Regions from separate parts of the Veillonella sp. 3_1_44 genome, predicted to be linked through region 2. Evidence: riboswitches for the same ligand, from Rfam matches in the RefSeq annotation. Region 2 holds a riboswitch; the other holds the start of a gene.

Region 1 (9,486 bases), 190 kb from region 2:
ATCGTATTGTTTATGAAACGAAAGACGCTAACGGCAATCCTGTAAAAGAAACCGTAGCGACTATGAACGACGGCTTGCATTTCGCTGGTGATAACGGAAATACTGTTATCGATAAAACATTGAATCAAAAACTTGAAATCGTTGGTGGTGCTGATGCAGCGAAATTGACTGATAACAATATCGGCGTTAATGCAAAAGACGGCAAGTTGCAAGTACAATTAGCTAAAGATTTAAATGGTTTGTCCAGTGTAGAAGTGAAGGACGATAATGGTGCATCCACTGTTATGAAAGGCGACACTATTAAGAGCAAAGATGCAGCAGGAAATACTTCTGTTGTAAATGGCTCTGGCGTGACTATCACACCTGCTAATCCGCAAAATTCAAATGCTGGTACAGTGTCTTTAACTACTGAAGGCTTGAATAATGGCAACAATCAAATCAAGGGCGTTGCAGCTGGTACAGCAGATACAGATGCAGTTAACCTTGGTCAATTGAAAAAATCTAATGCTCAGCTTGCTAATGCAATTGCTAATGTTGAATCCGAAACACAACGAGTAGGCGCTCATGCGGCGGCTATGTCAGCGTTGAAACCAATTCAATATGATCCATTAGAACCAACTCAAGTGATGGCTGGATATGGTAACTATCGTGGTAAGAGTGCAGCAGCTTTAGGTCTTGCTCATTATACTGATGAAGATACAATGTTCAACGTGGGTGTTTCCGTAGGTGGACGTCATAATATGATCAATGCCGGCTATACTCACAAGTTTGGTAACAGCGATGCTAAAAAAGCTGTACCAGAACGCTACAAAGGCGGTCCAATCAGTTCCATTTATGTGATGCAGGATGAAATGACCTCTTTGAAACAAGAGAATAGTAGACAAAAAGAAGTATTGGATAAACAACAAGCTGAAATCGAATCGTTGAAAGCTATGGTTAATAGTTTACTAGCAACTAAAGGTTAATAACTAAATATAGTAATTGAAACGATAATTTCGCTATAGCATTCTTGTAGTGTTATCCGATGTCGTAAAGAAAAAAGGTTCCGTAGGAAGTTGATGGACGATAAGCCTCAACTGAAATACGGAACCTTTTTTGTTGTTAGAATATAAAGTCAAAAATATTTTAAAATTTATCTTTTGACTTATTGACTTTTTGACTTTTAGGGGTTATTATAATGTCGTAGGGTAAATAAACCCAGTAAAAATAGTATTAGTCAAATAGTTAAACTCTATGATGTATGAGGGGGTAAAATATATGAACAACAACTTTAACAATTTTGGTAATGAATTTTCTAGTATGAATGATTTGTTTAATCAATTGATGGGTAATATGGGTGGTTATTCCACGGAACGACGTAGTTATAAGATTAATGGTCGCGAAGTAACTCCAGAAGAATTTGCGTTTTATCGTCAAACTGGTCGATTACCATCTAATGAGGAAATGCAAGCTGCTCAAGCTGCGCAACAAGGTAAAATTAAACAAGATGGCATCCTTGCTCGTTTGGGGACAAACTTAACTCAACAAGCTCGTGATGGTAAACTCGATCCTGTCATTGGTCGTAATAAAGAAATCCAAGAAACAGCAGAAATCTTAGCGCGTCGTACTAAAAACAATCCAGTACTTGTAGGTGATGCTGGTGTTGGTAAAACTGCAGTAGTAGAAGGCTTGGCACAAGCTATTGTAAATGGTGATGTTCCAGCAGCTATTAAAAATAAAGAAATCATTTCCATCGATATTTCCGGATTGGAAGCTGGTACTCAATACCGTGGTTCCTTTGAAGAAAACATTCAAAACCTTATTAAAGAGGTAAAAGCCGCTGGCAATATTATCTTGTTCTTCGACGAAATCCACCAAATTTTGGGTGCTGGTTCTACCGGTGATGGTCAAGGCTCCAAAGGCTTGGCAGATATCTTAAAACCTGCTTTGTCTCGTGGTGAAATGACTGTTATTGGTGCTACAACACAAGATGAATACCGTAATACAATCATGAAAAACGCGGCTCTCGCTCGTCGTTTTAATGAGGTAAAGGTAAACGCGCCATCTGCAGAGGATACTTTCAAAATCTTACAAGGCATTCGTCCATTGTACGAAGCGCATCATAATATTGAATTGCCAGATGCGGTGTTGAAAGCAGCTGTAGATTATTCCGTACAGTATATTCCACAACGTAGCTTGCCTGATAAAGCTATTGATTTAATCGATGTAACAGCAGCTCACTTGGCATCTCAACATCCTGTAACAGATATTAAAACATTGGAAGCAGATATTGCTGATGCTAAAGCAAAACAAGAGGAATATGCTCAAAAAGAAGACTATGAATCTGCGATTAATGAAAAAATGCGTATTCAAAAGTTACAAGCAGAGCTTGATAACCATACAGAAAATCAAAAGGTAGTGGCTAAGGTTAACGATGTAGCAGAAGCCGTTGAAAGAATGACTGGTATTCCTGTATCTCAAATGGGGGCATCCGATATCGAACGCTTGAAAGACATGAAATCTCGTTTAGAAGCTCATGTAATTGGTCAAGATAAAGCAGTAGAAGCTGTATCTAAAGCAATCCGTCGTAACCGTGCAGGCTTTGACGAAGGCAACCGTCCAATCGGTAGCTTCTTATTCGTAGGTCCTACTGGCGTTGGTAAAACAGAATTAGCTAAACAATTAGCTCTAGATATGTTTGGTAACAAAGATGCAATCATTCGCTTGGATATGTCCGAATATAGTGATCGCACAGCCGTATCTAAATTAATCGGTGCTACAGCTGGTTATGTTGGTTATGAAGATAACTCTAACACATTGACTGAACGCGTACGTCGTAATCCTTATTCCATCGTATTATTCGATGAAATCGAAAAAGCAGACCCTCAAGTTATTACATTACTTCTACAAGTATTGGATGATGGTCGCTTAACAGATGGTCAAGGTAACACAGTAAACTTTAAAAATACTGTTATCATCGCTACATCCAATGCAGGTTTTGGTTATGGTAGTGACAATGATGATGAAAATAAAGTAGATGTAATGGAACGCATCGCTCCATTCTTCCGTCCAGAGTTTTTGAACCGTTTCAACGCAGTTATCGAGTTCAATCAATTGAGCAAAGAAGATTTGAAAAAAATTGTAGATTTGATGCTTGATCAAGTGAATAAAACTTTAGCTAAAAAAGACATCACTCTTGATGTAACAGATGCAGCTAAAGAATTGTTGATGGAACAAGGGTATGACAAAACTATGGGCGCTCGTCCATTACGTCGTGTTATCGAATCTGAAATCCGCGATAATGTAACAGATTTCTACTTGGATCACATCGATGCTAAACACTTGCTTGCCGATGTTAAGGATGGTCATATTGTAATCTCTGAAAAAGCAGATTCCGATGATAGCAAAGACCAAGATAAGGCTGAGAAATAAATAATAGACGTAAAAGTGTCGGAATAATCATTTGACAAATCTGAATAAAGTAGTAATATTAATAGCATAATTATATAGTGAGTATGCAAGGGAGCCTATTATATAGGCTGAGAAAGGGCTGCGAGCACCTGACCTTTATACCTGATCGGGATCATGCCCGCGTAGGAAGCACGCTAATACTTAATACGGGTATCGATCATTTTGTTCGATACCCGTTTTTGCATACCTAACTATATATGTCTTTTATATAGGAGGATGTAAAAATGTTTATGACACAATTGGAATCGGCTGTGGCTGGTGTAGTTACGAAGGAAATGAAAGTCGTCGCGGAAAAAGAACGTATGGATGAAGACGTATTACGTTCACTAGTGGCAGCAGGAAAGGTTGTTATTCCTTGTAACAAGCAACATACTAGTATTTCGCCTGAGGGGATTGGTAAGCGTCTTAGAACTAAAGTCAATGTTAATTTAGGTACATCGAAAGACGTCACTGATTATGATAGTGAAATTGAAAAGGTTAATCGAGCTATTAGACTTGGCGCAGAGTCGATCATGGATCTTTCCACTCATGGTGACACTCGTATTTTTAGACGTAAATTAATTGAGACATCGCCAGTAATGATTGGTACGGTGCCTATTTATGATAGTGTCATTCATCATCAAAAAGATTTGGGTGAATTAACGGCTCAAGACTTCTTGGACACTATCCGATTACACGCTCAAGATGGTGTAGATTTTATTACTATCCACAGTGGTATTACGAGAAAAACAATAGATCAAATCAAGAATCATAAACGGTTGCTCAATATTGTTAGTCGTGGAGGCAGTTTGGTATTTGCGTGGATGAGCATGACAGGTCATGAAAATCCATTCTACGAATACTTTGATGAAATCTTAAAGATTTGCAAAGAATATGATGTTACTTTGTCTTTAGGTGATGCTTGTCGTCCAGGTTGCTTAGCGGATGCAACTGATGTGTGCCAAATTGAAGAGCTTGTAAGGCTTGGTGAATTGGCAAAACGAGCGAAACAATATGGTGTACAAGCTATGATTGAAGGACCTGGGCATGTACCTTTACATCAAATACAAATGAATATGGAAGTTCAAGAATCCTTGTGTGATGGAGCGCCATTCTATGTGTTGGGACCGCTCGTAACAGATATTGCTCCAGGCTATGACCATATTACGGCTGCTATTGGTGGCGCTGTAGCGGGTATGCATGGTGCGTCATTCTTGTGCTATGTTACACCAGCGGAACATTTAGCCTTACCAAATGCAGATGATGTAAAAGACGGAATTATGGCTTTCAAAATAGCGGCGCATGCTGCAGATATTGCTCGTGGTATTCCTAATGCAAGAGATATAGATGACACTATGGCTAAAGCACGTCAAGTTCTCGATTGGGAGGCACAATATGCTTGTGCCCTTGATCCTGAACGGGCTCGTTCTATTCGTGAAAGTAGAGCACCGGAGGAAGATCATAGTGAAACCTGTTCGATGTGTGGCAAGTTCTGTGCTGTACGCAGTATGAATAAAGCTTTACAAGAAGAATATATTGATATTTTATAAGCTTTTTCATATGGGAGGTCACTATGGATTTGATTGTTAATGGAGAGCCAAAGCAGGTTTCAAACGAGCAACTTCATTTGGTTCTTAATGAATTAGGGTATACCGGTAAACACTTTGTAGTTGAGCTTAATGGTGAGATTCTTAGTAAGGAAACGTATACAACCACTAAATTAACGGCTGCTGATAGATTAGAAATCGTTAGCTTTGTAGGAGGTGGTTGATATGTTGGATTCATTTGCTGTAGGTAATACAACATTTTCTAGTCGCTTGTTAGTGGGGACAGGGAAATATGCATCCTATAATTTGATGCATGATGCATTAGTAGCATCACAATCAGATATTGTGACAGTTGCTCTTAGGCGAGTAGGTACAACGCAAAGCGAGGAGGATATATTAAACTATATCCCTGGTACAATGCATTTATTACCGAATACATCGGGTGCTAGAAATGCAGATGAGGCTATACGCATTGCACGTATGGCAAAAGCATTAGGCTGTGGTGATTTGATTAAGATTGAAGTCATTCAAGATCAGATGTATTTGATGCCCGATAATTTAGAGACTATTAAAGCCACCGAGGTGTTGGCAAAGGAAGGGTTTATAGTCTTTCCTTATATGAGTCCTAATTTGATGGATGCAAAGCGACTAGTAGATGCTGGTGCTAGTTGTGTTATGCCCCTCGCTTCGCCTATAGGTAGTAATCGTGGACTTGAAGCAAAAGGATTGATAGAGATTTTAATCAACTCTATTGATGTGCCTATTATTGTTGATGCGGGGATAGGACGTCCTTCTGATGCAACAATAGCTATGGAAATGGGGGCTAGTGCTGTTCTTGTTAATACGGCTATTGCTACGAGTTCGGACCCAGTAGGCATGGCAGAGGCTTTTTATCATGCTGTAGAGGCTGGTCGTAAGGCATATCTTGCAAAATGTGCACCTAAGAAGTCTGTAGGTAGTGCATCTTCACCATTAACTGGTTTCTTGCGAAAGTAGGGTGATGATATGTCATTTATAGATGTACTTTCAAGCGTTTACGACGAAGATATAGCTGAAACATTAGAGGCTATAACTGATGATGAAATACTTTCAACACTCTCTAAATCAGTACTAACTATTGAGGATGCACTTATTCTATTATCACCTCAAGCCCTGCTGTATTTAGAAGATATGGCGCAGATAGCTCATAAGCGGACGGTACAGCAATTTGGTTATACCATACAACTGTTCACGCCTATGTACATTTCAAACTATTGCGACAATGGTTGTGTTTATTGTGGATATAGTCATCATAGTGGAATTGCCCGTGAAAAGCTAAGTTTAGAAGATATTGAGCTTGAGGCGAAAGCAATCGCTGAAACGGGATTAGAGCAAGTTTTAGTGTTAACTGGTGAATCTAAATCTTGTAGTCCACCGTCATATATACAAGCTGCCGTAGAAAAATTGGTTCCTATTTTTAGTAGCGTTAGTGTCGAGGTGTATTCGCTTACGCTAGAGGAATATAAAGGATTAGTCACAGTTGGAGCGGATGGAATGACGATGTTCCAAGAGACATATAATCCGACGTTGTATGCGCAATTACATCCATTTGGGCCTAAGAGTGATTTTGCAAAGCGGATTGATACGCCTGAGTTGGCTTGTCAGGCTGGATTTAGAGTGGTCAATATTGGTGCTTTAATGGGTCTTGATGAATGGCGTCGAGAGGCATACAAGACGATGTTACATCTCAATTACCTTATGCAACATTATCCAGATGTAGAATTATCTGTTTCCGTTCCAAGAATTCGACCTTGTGCAGTAGGTTATTCTCCAAAATATCCTGTAGATGATACGGCATTGGTTCAATATATTTTGGCTTTGCGTCTTTTGTTCCCCCGTGTGGGAATTACGCTTTCCTCTCGTGAAAGCAAGTATATGCGTGATAATCTGGTGAGACTTGGGATTACAAAACTTTCTGCTGGCGTAACAACCTCTGTAGGGGGACATACAAAACAAGATGATTCTAGCCAATTTACAATTAGTGATAATCGCAGCGTAAGTGAAATGGCTGCAATGCTCGAAAATAATGGATACCAACCTATTTATAAAGATTGGCAGGCACTATGAGGAGATATGTGTATGGCTCATATGAATAACGAATTTGAAACGGCTATATCTCACTTCTATAGTTCTGAGGAGTTTCGTAAATTGCAGAGTTCAGTAGTAGGCGTTTTAGGTGCTGGCGGATTGGGATCCAATTGTGCGGTTAATCTTGTCCGTAGCGGTATTCGAAATCTAATTATTGCAGATTATGACATTGTAGAGCTAAGTAATTTAAATCGGCAATACTATTTTTCGAGTCATGTGGGGCAGTATAAGGTAGAGGCTTTACAAGATGTGTTAACTGCCATTAATTCAAATGTTATCGTTACGGTTTATAAGGATAAATTGACAATCGAGAATATACCTGAAATCTATAAAAAAGCCGATATTTTGATAGAAGCCTTTGATACTGTAGAAGCTAAATCTATGTTTTTAGAGGCTACAATTTCAGTATATATACCTAAAATCATGGTATCCGGATTAGCTGGAATCGGTAATTCCGATGCGTTACGAACTAAAAAGCTAGGTAAAAATTTGTATATTGTTGGTGACGAGCATTCCGGTGTAGACAATGCGTATCCTTATGCGCCACGTGTAGCTATTGCTGCTGCAAAACAGGCGGATCTAGCGTTATCACTTTTACTAGAGAAGACCATGTCTAATGAGGTGAAATAGGTGAATCGAAAAGACAAACTAACAGAGGTAATGAATGCTTGCCCTATTTATGGAATTACGGGCGGTACTCGAGATGTGGTTCCGCTTGTGAAAGATATGCTAAGCGCAGGGATACGAATTATTCAATATCGTGAAAAGGGAAAAACACCTATTCTGCGATATCAGGAGGCTATGATTTTGAGACGATTGACCTCTAATTATCATGCTCTATTAATTATTGATGATTATGTTGATCTTGCGCTGGCTGTACATGCTGATGGTGTTCATATTGGGCAAGCTGATTTGCCGCCCAATACGGTAAGACGAATTGTAGGGCCTAATATGTTGATTGGCTGGTCAACCCATAGTATATCTGACCTAAAAGTGGCAAACAGATATACAGGTGTTATTGATTATATTGGGGTAGGGCCTATTTTTTCTACACAGACAAAACCTAATGCTAATCCTGTAGGAATTTCTTATGTATATTGGGCAAAGCAATTTAGTAAGTTTCCTATTGTTGCTATTGGGGGGGATTAAAACGACAAATACTGATATCGTTTGGCAAGCGCATCCCGATTTTATTTGTGCCGTTTCTGAAATAACAGAGTCGGACAATATACAAAATACGGTTTATGAGCTTATGACTGGATATAGTAGAGTCAGATAAAAAATTGAGTTTACATACAAACCACAAGATTAAAATCTTGTGGTTTTTTTGGTTATAAAAGAATTTTGTATACATGATAAAAATCATTGCTAACGTATCGATTTGTTTAGTATAATCGTATCATTAAATTCGATATTCTATAGAATTTATAAAATAAATGAAGATGAAGAGGTAATAGTATATGTCTCATTATGTAGATTTAAATAGTGATTTAGGCGAAAGTTTTGGTAACTATACATTAGGCATGGATAGTGAAGTATTAAATCACGTAACAAGTGCTAATATTGCTTGTGGTTGGCACGCTGGAGATCCTCTTATTATGGATGCGACTGTCCGCATATGTAAAGAAAAAGGAGTTGCCGTAGGGGCGCATCCTGGTTATCCAGATTTGATGGGATTTGGTCGTCGTGCGATGGCAGTAAGTCCTGCTGAGGCAAAAGCCTATATGATGTACCAACTAGGTGCACTTCAAGCTTTTTGTGATAGTTATGACATTACTTTACAGCATATGAAATTACATGGTGCTTTTTACAATACAGCCTGTGTTACGCCTGTACTAGCCGATGCAATTTTAGATGGTTTACAAGCGGTAAATCCTAATATCGCGGCCATGGTATTGAGTGGTAGCTATATTGCTCAAGAGGCACAGCGACGAGGCATTCCTGTTATACAGGAAGTGTTTGCCGATCGTGGCTATACAGAGGAGGGAACATTGGTCCCTCGTACAGAAGTAGGTGCTTTCATCAAAGACCCGCAAGAGGCTTTAGACCGAGTTCTCATGATGGTTACAAAGGGTAAGGTTGTTACTAATACGGGGAAGACCATTGATATTGTGGCTGACTCCATATGTGTTCATGGAGATAATCCTGAAGCGATAGCTTTCACAAAGTATATTTGGGAAGAGCTATCAAAAGCTGGTATAACGGTGGCGAATTTTCAAAACCGATAACACTATTAAGAACATTAAAATAAATGCTTAATTAATACTAACAGAAAATACGAATATAAGTATTAAAAGCAAGTATGAGCTTTAAGCAATAAGTATGACATAGATTAATTATTATTTTGGAGGTTCCTATGAAACCAATTACAGGTAAAGCGAGT
Region 2 (9,486 bases):
CGCCTTTTTCATACCAAAACAGTCCCGACGTACTAATCTTATGTTCTTTTAAAATAACCTTAACTTGCTCAACAATACTCGGATCTATTTCTATAGATAAACCACACATATCATAAAGCTCTGGGGGGGTAGCCATCAACTGATGAGGCACCTCTAATTCTGTTAATACCTTATCCGCCTTATCACCAAAATAATAGGATGTAAAAACGACAAGTAATTTTTTATTTTCCAATGCCTCACCTCTTACCAAAGTAGATACGATTAAATGTCTTTCATCTCAATGATTCATTTTAGAAATAAGAAATCTACTTTAAATCAGTAGCTCTAAATCGATATATCAAAATAAAATACTAATATTATAGCTTAACAATATTATCTCCAAGGATTGCATCTGTAATAGCGTACATATTAGTAATACTGCCTACGCCCAGCTTATCTTTTACACCGAAATAATCAAGACAAATGCCGCATGCTGCAATTTCTACACCAAGCTCAGCTAATTTCTTGATATTTTCCAAATGAACCGAATCATTGACTACCATCTTAACACTGCTATTGATGAAATAAATCTTAGAAGGCTTTACGTCAGCTTCAAGCATACATACCCAGAAGGTTTTCATCAAATTTCGGCCAAGCTCTTCACTACCTTCACCAAGATAATCCTTCGTCATCAAAATGACGCGATTTCCATAGTTCATAGGTTCACAACTTACTTCCGTTACCGAATTTGCATTTGGTGTCATAGTAAGATAAAAATCCTTGCCATCTTGGCGAATACCTACACCATAACCACGAGACTTACCAAACTTCTCTACATTATCGCGGCTCACTTCATTATCTACAATTGTAATAATAACAGCATTTGGATTCGCATCACTTACCTTCTTAGTTTCAATAACAGGTTTTGGACACAAGCTACCGCGCACATCTACCGTTAATTCCTTTGTATTGCTCATCATACACCTCTATATACATTATATAATTTGTGAAAGTATCAGCTATCAGCTATCAGCTATCAGCTATCAGCTATCAGCTATCAGCTATCAGCTATCAGCTATCAGCTATCAGCTAATAATAATTTAATTAAATATCTATCCTCAATAGTATAGACCTGATTTTTATAATTTTATTCTGTAACGCGTACCGCTAAACCACTGAAGCTTTCAACAGTACCCACAATAGCAGCACAGTCAATACCCGCCTTATGAAAGGCCTGAACAAGCGGCTCACCTTCGCTAGCAGGAACAGAGAATAGTAACCCACCAGAGGTTTGAGGATCAAATACAATATCCGACCATATAGGATCCAAGTCCTCATCAACTTGTACTTCAGTTATAGCCTTGCGATTACCATAAGATGCAGCCGGAATTAACCCCATTTGAGCCGCCTCGATGACATCATCAAAAAGAGGGATGTCGTAAACTTTAATATGAATCGTCACATTAGAAGCACTCGCCATTTCTACGGAGTGTCCCATGAGGCTAAAGCCTGTAACATCTGTACAAGCATGAACTGTAAAGTTATGCGCCACCTCAGCCGCTACACGATTTAAAGTACTCATACTAGTGACGGCCTGTTCCGTGCCTACAGGGAATAAATCTGCTTTCAACGCATTATTCATAATACCTGTACCAATGCGTTTTGTTAGCACCAACACGTCCCCTACTTGAGCACCTTTATTTTTCCAAATCTGATGGGGATTTACTTGACCAGTCACAGACATCCCAAAGATAGGTTCCTTATTTTCAATGCTGTGTCCACCTACGATGGCTGCACCAGCCTCGGCTACAATCGAACCAGCCCCATTTAACACATCCGTCAAAACACCTTGCTCGACGAGAGGAACCGGAAAGCCTACGATATTCATCGCCGTTAAAGGAGTTCCACCCATAGCATACACATCGCTTAGCGCATTAGCAGCTGCAATTTTACCGAATAAACCAGGATCATTAACCATAGGTGTAAAGAAATCTAAGGTTTGCACCAATGCAAAGGTATCCGAGATTTGATATACACCTGCATCATCGGCACCAGTCATATCTGCGAGAACATGTTCGTTAGTAACGGGTGTTAAAGCTTTCAGCACACGGTTTAATATATGAGGCCCAATCTTACACGCGCAGCCTCCACTTGTCACATAATCAGTAAGTCGTACCATAATCCCTCCTTACTCATTTTCCGGCAATCGAGAGATGATTTTCTTAACAGCCTTCTCAAATTTAGGGCGCGGCATCAAGAGTTGATGACCACATCCATTACATACGATGAGAAAGTCTGTACCAATTCGCTTAACTTCCCACTCATCACTGCCGCAAGGATGTGATTTTTTCATCTTCACTACATCGCCTACGTAATATCTAACAAATGCCATAGCGCCTCCTTTAACTTCTGTCAGTATTTATATATTTATTATACATAAAATAGTTGATTCTATAAATATATCCTGATTCTATAGTTCAATCGTCTATTACATAACCATAAAATTTTCGCCCTAAATATATAATGTACAGATTTGATATGTCTGCTGTTCTTATAATTAAAACCATAACACAAGAAAAATAGTATTATATAATCACCAAAAGATCACAAAAATGTTTATCTTAATCATTATATTTTATAGGGAAATATTAGTGCATCTAAAGAAATCAACATTAATAACTAAACAATAATGATTTTTCATTTAGTTATCATTCTCAATATCAAAATAAAGATTTTTTATAAATCCCATACTATTCAATCTTTATAAACCCACATTTTTACTACATTGATAATATTTATCATTTAGAAAATTTTCGAAATAAATTTTATAAAAAGACTTGCATTTCTCATTTAGTATGTTACAATATAGTCAACAATGATTATTCGTTAAGTATACGGATAACACATTGTATATAAAACTGTTAAGACGGCAAGTGCCGAAACACACAAATAAGTAAGTACTATTTTAAGAGTTAGGCAAGTGTCTATTTGATCTAAGAATAAGTTTTCTTACTAAGGCGAAGTCGCCCTCGAAATTGATAGAATAAGTATTCTATTCCATTGCATTCACAACCAAGTGGTTATGAATATATACGTTAAGTAACAATTTTGAAAATTATCGTAAGTACAAAGGAGTATTAAAATGGCAGAATTAAAAGGTTCTAACACTGAAAAAAATCTTCAAGCAGCATTTGCTGGCGAATCCCAAGCATTTCAAAAATATACATTCTACGCTAGTGCAGCTCGTAAAGCTGGCATGAACGAAATCGCTGACTATTTCGAAGAAACAGCTCACAACGAATCTGCACATGCTAAATTGTGGTTCAAAGCTCTTCATGGTGGTGATATTTCCGCTGATATCGAAGCTAACCTTCGCGATGCAGCAGCTGGTGAAAACTACGAACATACTACAATGTACAAAGAATTCGCTGACGAAGCTGAAAAAGAAGGATTTGCTAAAATCGCTTTCCAAATGCGCGAAGTTGGTAAAATTGAAGCTCGTCATGAAGCTCGTTACCTTGCATTAGCAGCTCAAGTATCCGGTAACAAAGTATTCCACAATGACGAACCAGTAGCTTGGATCTGTGCTAACTGCGGTTATGTACACGTTGGTGAAGAAGCTCCAAAAATTTGCCCTGTATGTGCACATCCACAAGCTTTCTTCCACCGTTTCGTTGAATCCATCTAATCTGTAAGTACGACACTAACTAGATTAATAACCTGTAAGTACAGATTTTAATAAAACTATACTTGTAAGTACAATCTAAACTTACAGTAAGTACTGACAACTTCCTTAACAAAAAGACGATGACATTTGTCATCGTCTTTTTTTGCATTCTTTTGTTAGATTTTTATTTTGTCTACTATATTTTATTCTATTCACTATAATATGTTTTTTATTTCCTTTGTATAGTGCTTATTATTTACTATTGAGTTATAAAAACATATCACTTAATATTATCTACTAAATTTTTAAATTCTTCTGCTGCTTCATATGGATCATCTGCATGAGCAATAGCAGATATTACGGCTACTCCACTGGCACCAGCTTGCAAAACAGGCGTTGCGTTATCTAAGGTAATACCCCCAATACCAACGCACGGTAATGTTAGACCTTCTGCTCGTAACTCAGTAATACGATCTGGTCCGCATGGCTCTTGAGCATCAGGTTTGCTACTTGTGGCATACATAGGACCTACACCGACACAATCTGCATACACTACATCAGTCTTATGAAGTTCCTCCACAGAATGAATGGATATACCAACAACCTTATTTCCTACAAGATTACGAACGTCTTCTAAACGCATATCCTCTTGTCCTACATGAACACCATCAGCATTAACAGCCACTGCTAAGTCTACATCGTCATTAATAATATAAAGCACATTATACATAGCACAAATTTCTTTTAACTGCTGAGCTAATTCTAGTTTCTGTTGTCCTTCTAATGTTCCTGTGCCCTTCTCTCTAAACTGAAAGCATGTCACGCCACCCCGACAAGCAGCTTCAACAGTATCTAGTAAATGTCTTTCATTAAAACCTACATCTTGCGTACCACTAATAAAATATACCTTTAATTGATCGGGTACAACTACGGGCCGTATTCTATTTCCAGATAAAAGCATCGCATCATCGAATTCATATAAGGCATCCATAAATGCCACACTAAAGCTGCCAGGTTTTACACCGCTCACCTTAACCGCACTTTCACCAGCAAGTCCATAGTAAGCCAGTGCATACGCAAGAAACTCACCGATAGACATGTTATGCATAAATGGATAATAGGAACTAAAGAATGCAGCTAAGACAGCCCCTAATAGACAGCCGGTCCCTGTTACCGCTGTCATGATTGGATGACCATGAGGAACTGCAAATACACGAGTTCCATCAGAAACGTAGTCCTCTTCGCCCGTTGCGACAACAGGACAATTAATTTGGCGTGCAAGACGATACGTTATAATTGCGCTATCCTCAACTTGTGCCCCATCTACGCCCTTACCAGAGAGAGAACTGTCAATCTTATGATTTGTATTAAGAGCATCATAGATGGCTTTAATTTCACTTTGGTTTCCTCGTAGCAACGAAATAGCACCGGTTTTAATCAAGTCTAAAACAACAGATAATCGATAAGCCCCAGCGTGACAGCCCACAGGGTCTAGCACAATAGGTACCTCATGAGCCTTCGCTAATTTAACAGCCTCTTTGTAATAAGTAACCTTATCTGGTGTAACGGTCCCAATGTTAATGAGTAAAGCCGCAGCATGAACGATAAGGTCTTTTAAGTCTTCGCTGCACTCACTCATTACGGGTGATGCACCGATGGCTAGTAAACCATTAGCCGTAAAGGTCCGCACCACATCATTGGTAATACAAATAACAAGAGGATTTTTTTTGCGTAGAGTCTCTAATATATTCAGTTCGGGCCAATTTGAACCATTTATATTTGGATTGTTGTAGATCATATAACTATCTCCTCTAGTCATTTTTCAAAAGTTCATCCATCGTTTGAGGGCCATTTACCAATAACCCATAAGCCATATGATTAACAGGCCCACAGCCATGACCAAGAGCAGGGTTATGTTTAATAGCTAGAGCGATATAGTCCTTTGCAATACCAATAGCATCCATTACATCACGTCCTTTAGCGAACTCTGCCGTAATGACTGCTGAGAAGGTGCAGCCCGTACCATGAGTATGAACAGTATCATATTTAGGACTTGTCCACGTACGCACATCTCCATCTTTGGTGAAAGCATAATCCGTAGCATCATCTCCAATATGGCCGCCTTTTATAATAACCACTCGGGGTCCTAATTCATGTAAAATACGCTTAGCTGCTGTTGTGATATCACTTTCACAAGTAATAGACATGTCCGCTAACACCTCTGCCTCGCTACGATTAGGTGTAATGACTGTGGCGACCGGAATGAGTTTCGATTTTAAGAAATTCACGGCCTCATCCGATACAAGTCGATCACCACTAGTAGCAATCATAACGGGATCCATTACATAAGGAATATTCTTGCTTACATAAGGATAAATGAGGTCCATCATCTCCGGTAAAGCAATCATGCCCGTCTTAACGGCTTGTGGTGTAATATCTGAATATACATCGTGTAACTGTTTTTCTATGCTTTCTAACGATAGGTGTTCTACGTGATGTACACCCGTTGTATTTTGAGCCACCACAGAAGTAACAACGGCCATGCCGTATACATTTCGACTTTGGAAGGATTTTAAATCAGCCATAATGCCAGCGCCACCACTAGGGTCAGTACCGGCAATTGTTAATGCAGTATGTAGTTTCATTATGCCTCCTTGTGTAACAGATTACGTCGAGATAAGATTTGTAATACTACGAAGCCAATGCAAGCACCTGCAATAGAGCTCATGGAAAAGGATGTAATCAAGGTCAACAATGCCAATGGTTTGCCTAGTAGGAAATGAGCAATTGGATAGCTTACAAGAGCACCAATAAGTCCAGTGCCAATGATTTCGCCTAAAGCCGCTGCCCAGATGGCGTTGTATTTTTTATATAAATACGCAGATAACCAAGCGCCAATCATACTACCTGGAAAGGCTAATGGAGAGCCTAGTGCTAGTACATTACGTAAGCAAGAAGTACTAAAGGCTGCGCCTACAGAGAATCTCGCCCCAACTATAACGGCTAAGATTACATTTATCATATGTTGAAATGGAAAAATACGAGCAGGGCCAATAGGAATCGACGTAGTCGATAAGACGACACCTAAGGCCACACATATGCTAGCAATAATCATTTTTTTCATAATACCTCCAAGTAAATAAAAATGAGACCACCTCAAATGGAATGGTCTCGTAATAGTTTGGTATCATGTTTCATTCCACTTCCCTACGCCAGTATTATCTGGATCAGGTCTAGGGTTTTGAATGGTCAATCTCAGCAAAAGCACCCCTAGTGGCAATATATTTTTATAATCTAGTTATAACATTATTATACAATCTATGCAACAAAATAATTGACGGTTCCCGTAGCACCTCGTATAATGAAGCCATAATGGGGTGCTCACACAAGTGGGCTGAGAGTAAGCTAAAGCTTTAACCCATAACCTGATTTGGATAATGCCAACGTAGGGAACATAGAGGATTAATGGCCGAGTTCCTGTGAGCTCGGCTTTTTCTATGACTTCCTGGCAAGGAGGACGTATGAAAAATACACACATCACGCAACCACAATTTGCCATGATATGGTTCGGTGCCGCTTTATCGATTGCGGAAATTATGACCGGTACCTATCTGGCCCCCTTAGGCCTCGCGCAAGGTCTCTATGCCATCATCTTAGGTCATATTATCGGCGGCATCCTGCTATTTGGTGCGGGACTCATCGGTGGCCGCTTGCGGCAAGGCAGTATGAACACGACAGCCTTTAGCTTTGGCCCACTAGGGGCAAAGGGCTTTGCCTTTTTAAATATGCTCCAGCTCATCGGTTGGACCAGCATCATGATTTACGATGCCATGTTAGCCTTACAAGCACTGGCACCTCTATCACCTATGATTTGGACCATTGCCATCGGGGCCCTCGTCATTTTGTGGCTCTTCATCGGCCTCCACAATACGGGCTATATTCAAGCCATCGTATCTATTCTATTGCTAGGCCTCACCCTCTACATGGGCACGCACATGATATCGCAGTGGCCTAGTGAAGGTGGCCTTCTAACTAGCGGAAACATGAGTTTCATCGCTGCTCTTGAGTTATCTATTGCCATGCCACTATCTTGGCTACCTCTCATCAGTGATTATACCCGTGAAAGTAAACATCCTTTCACCGCATCACTCACAAGTGCTACGGTCTACACGGTAACGAGTATCGTCATGTATACCTTAGGTCTTAGTGCCGCTATTTTTGGCGGTGGCGACTCCATCATTACTATCATGATGAATGCAGGACTTGGTCTTGCTGGACTCATCGTTATTATCTTCTCTACCGTTACTACAACCTTTATGGACGCTTACTCTGCAGGTGTTTCTAGTACGACTATCTATAATAGTGCATCTAGTAAGGGCATTGCAGTTATTGTTACCATCGTTGGCACTATTGCAGCTATCTTGTATCCGATGGACGATATTACAGACTTCTTATACCTCATCGGATCTGTCTTTACCCCAATGATTGCCATCTTGCTAGCGGACTACTTTATGAATCGTCAACAAGTGCAAACTCTATCGGCTTTTTTAGTACGCGGCACAATTTGGGCTGTATCGGTCGGTTTATATCACTATATGTTACACAGTGAAAGCACCGTAGGTGCTACATTACCAGCCTTTACAATGGCCTTTATCATAACTACTATCATTGGTTTCGTAAGTAAAGCAGTAAAGGTCTCTACAGAAGTTAAACAACCATAATAGGATATATACAACAAGCATCCAAGATAGGAGACTAACTAAATAGGAACTGCTATATAAACAATAAAACCCCTTTAGGAGCAATAACTCGTATGAAGGGGTTTTGTTATTTAGATTCTTTTATTTACATTATTGTTATTTAGATATTTGAATTTGGCCTTCTTCACAGGTCCAGTGCCGATCTCCAACCATTTCGGCTTCGCTTTCATCATGGGTAACCCATACACAAGGTACATCCCACTCGCGAATAATGGACACCAAATCTTCGCGCACATGCTTTCGCAAGTTCCAATCTAAAGCAGATAAAGGCTCATCAAGAAGCAAGATAGTCGGTTTAGAGTAGAGCGCACGTCCCAAAGCAACTCGTTGCTGTTCGCCACCAGACAGACTGCCAGCCTTCGTTTTGCGATATTTCTCAAGGCTTAAACGCTGCAATAGACTATTGCACATGTCAGGTGTGCCTCGTTTGCTATAGGTAATATTATGTTCCACAGACAAATGAGGGAATACGATGTTGCCTTGTGGCATATAGCCTACCTGACGTTTTTGAGCGGGAACCCAAATCTTATTATCTCGATCCACCCACGTTGTTTCATTACAGTGAATACTACCTGTAGTGGGTTTTACCAGTCCTGCAATGCATTTAATGAAAGTACTTTTACCACTGCCAGATTGACCTGTCAAAACGGTAATACCAGAAGGAAGTACCCCATCGGCTTTCACAGTCACAGAAGGTCTAGCTACGGTAAAGGAAAATGTAATCATCGGACCTCCTAATTATTATCAATGTGACGGAACAAGGACCCCTTTGTGATGAGGTGAATCCCACTCAACAATGCCAATGTGAGCACACAAATATAGATAACTAATTCAAAAGCATCCATGTACTGTCCTGCCTCTACGTAAGAGTAGATAGCAAGTGGCATGGTGCGCGTTACCTTTGGAATATTGCCTGCAATCAAAATGGTAGCACCGAACTCGCCCATAGCACGACAGAAGGCTAAGATACTGCCCGTCAAAATGCCTTTCCAAGCGAGTGGTACGGAGATAGTAAAAAAGATACGTAACTCTGAAGCACCTAATGTACGCGCTACGTCCTCCATATTATGATCGACGGAT

What was found. Region 2 has a riboswitch for thiamine pyrophosphate ahead of cytX (putative hydroxymethylpyrimidine transporter CytX). Riboswitches for the same ligand answer to the same signal wherever they lie in the genome.
Region 1: linked by a shared signal. The riboswitch ahead of thiC (phosphomethylpyrimidine synthase ThiC) and the one ahead of cytX (putative hydroxymethylpyrimidine transporter CytX) in region 2 are both predicted to bind thiamine pyrophosphate.

Annotation. Positions count from the first base shown of each region.
Region 1 covers NZ_GG770201.1:490,655-500,140, forward strand. The annotation lists gene HMPREF0873_RS08955 (ESPR-type extended signal peptide-containing protein) at 1-965, shown strand, start outside; gene HMPREF0873_RS08960 (ATP-dependent Clp protease ATP-binding subunit) at 1,258-3,411, shown strand; TPP riboswitch at 3,489-3,596, shown strand; gene thiC (phosphomethylpyrimidine synthase ThiC) at 3,675-4,979, shown strand; gene thiS (sulfur carrier protein ThiS) at 5,003-5,200, shown strand; gene HMPREF0873_RS08975 (thiazole synthase) at 5,202-5,972, shown strand; gene thiH (2-iminoacetate synthase ThiH) at 5,982-7,082, shown strand; gene thiF (sulfur carrier protein ThiS adenylyltransferase ThiF) at 7,095-7,733, shown strand; gene thiE (thiamine phosphate synthase) at 7,734-8,252, shown strand; gene HMPREF0873_RS08995 (LamB/YcsF family protein) at 8,564-9,331, shown strand; gene HMPREF0873_RS09000 (NRAMP family divalent metal transporter) at 9,460-9,486, shown strand, end outside.
Region 2 covers NZ_GG770201.1:302,317-311,802, reverse strand. The annotation lists gene HMPREF0873_RS08015 (DUF3343 domain-containing protein) at 1-232, opposite strand, end outside; gene yedF (sulfurtransferase-like selenium metabolism protein YedF) at 357-956, opposite strand; gene selD (selenide, water dikinase SelD) at 1,127-2,158, opposite strand; gene HMPREF0873_RS08000 (DUF951 domain-containing protein) at 2,168-2,371, opposite strand; gene rbr (rubrerythrin) at 3,122-3,667, shown strand; gene thiM (hydroxyethylthiazole kinase) at 3,927-5,444, opposite strand; gene thiD (bifunctional hydroxymethylpyrimidine kinase/phosphomethylpyrimidine kinase) at 5,458-6,291, opposite strand; gene thiW (energy coupling factor transporter S component ThiW) at 6,291-6,770, opposite strand; TPP riboswitch at 6,834-6,928, opposite strand; TPP riboswitch at 7,010-7,115, shown strand; gene cytX (putative hydroxymethylpyrimidine transporter CytX) at 7,168-8,367, shown strand; gene HMPREF0873_RS07970 (ATP-binding cassette domain-containing protein) at 8,503-9,132, opposite strand; gene modB (molybdate ABC transporter permease subunit) at 9,141-9,486, opposite strand, start outside.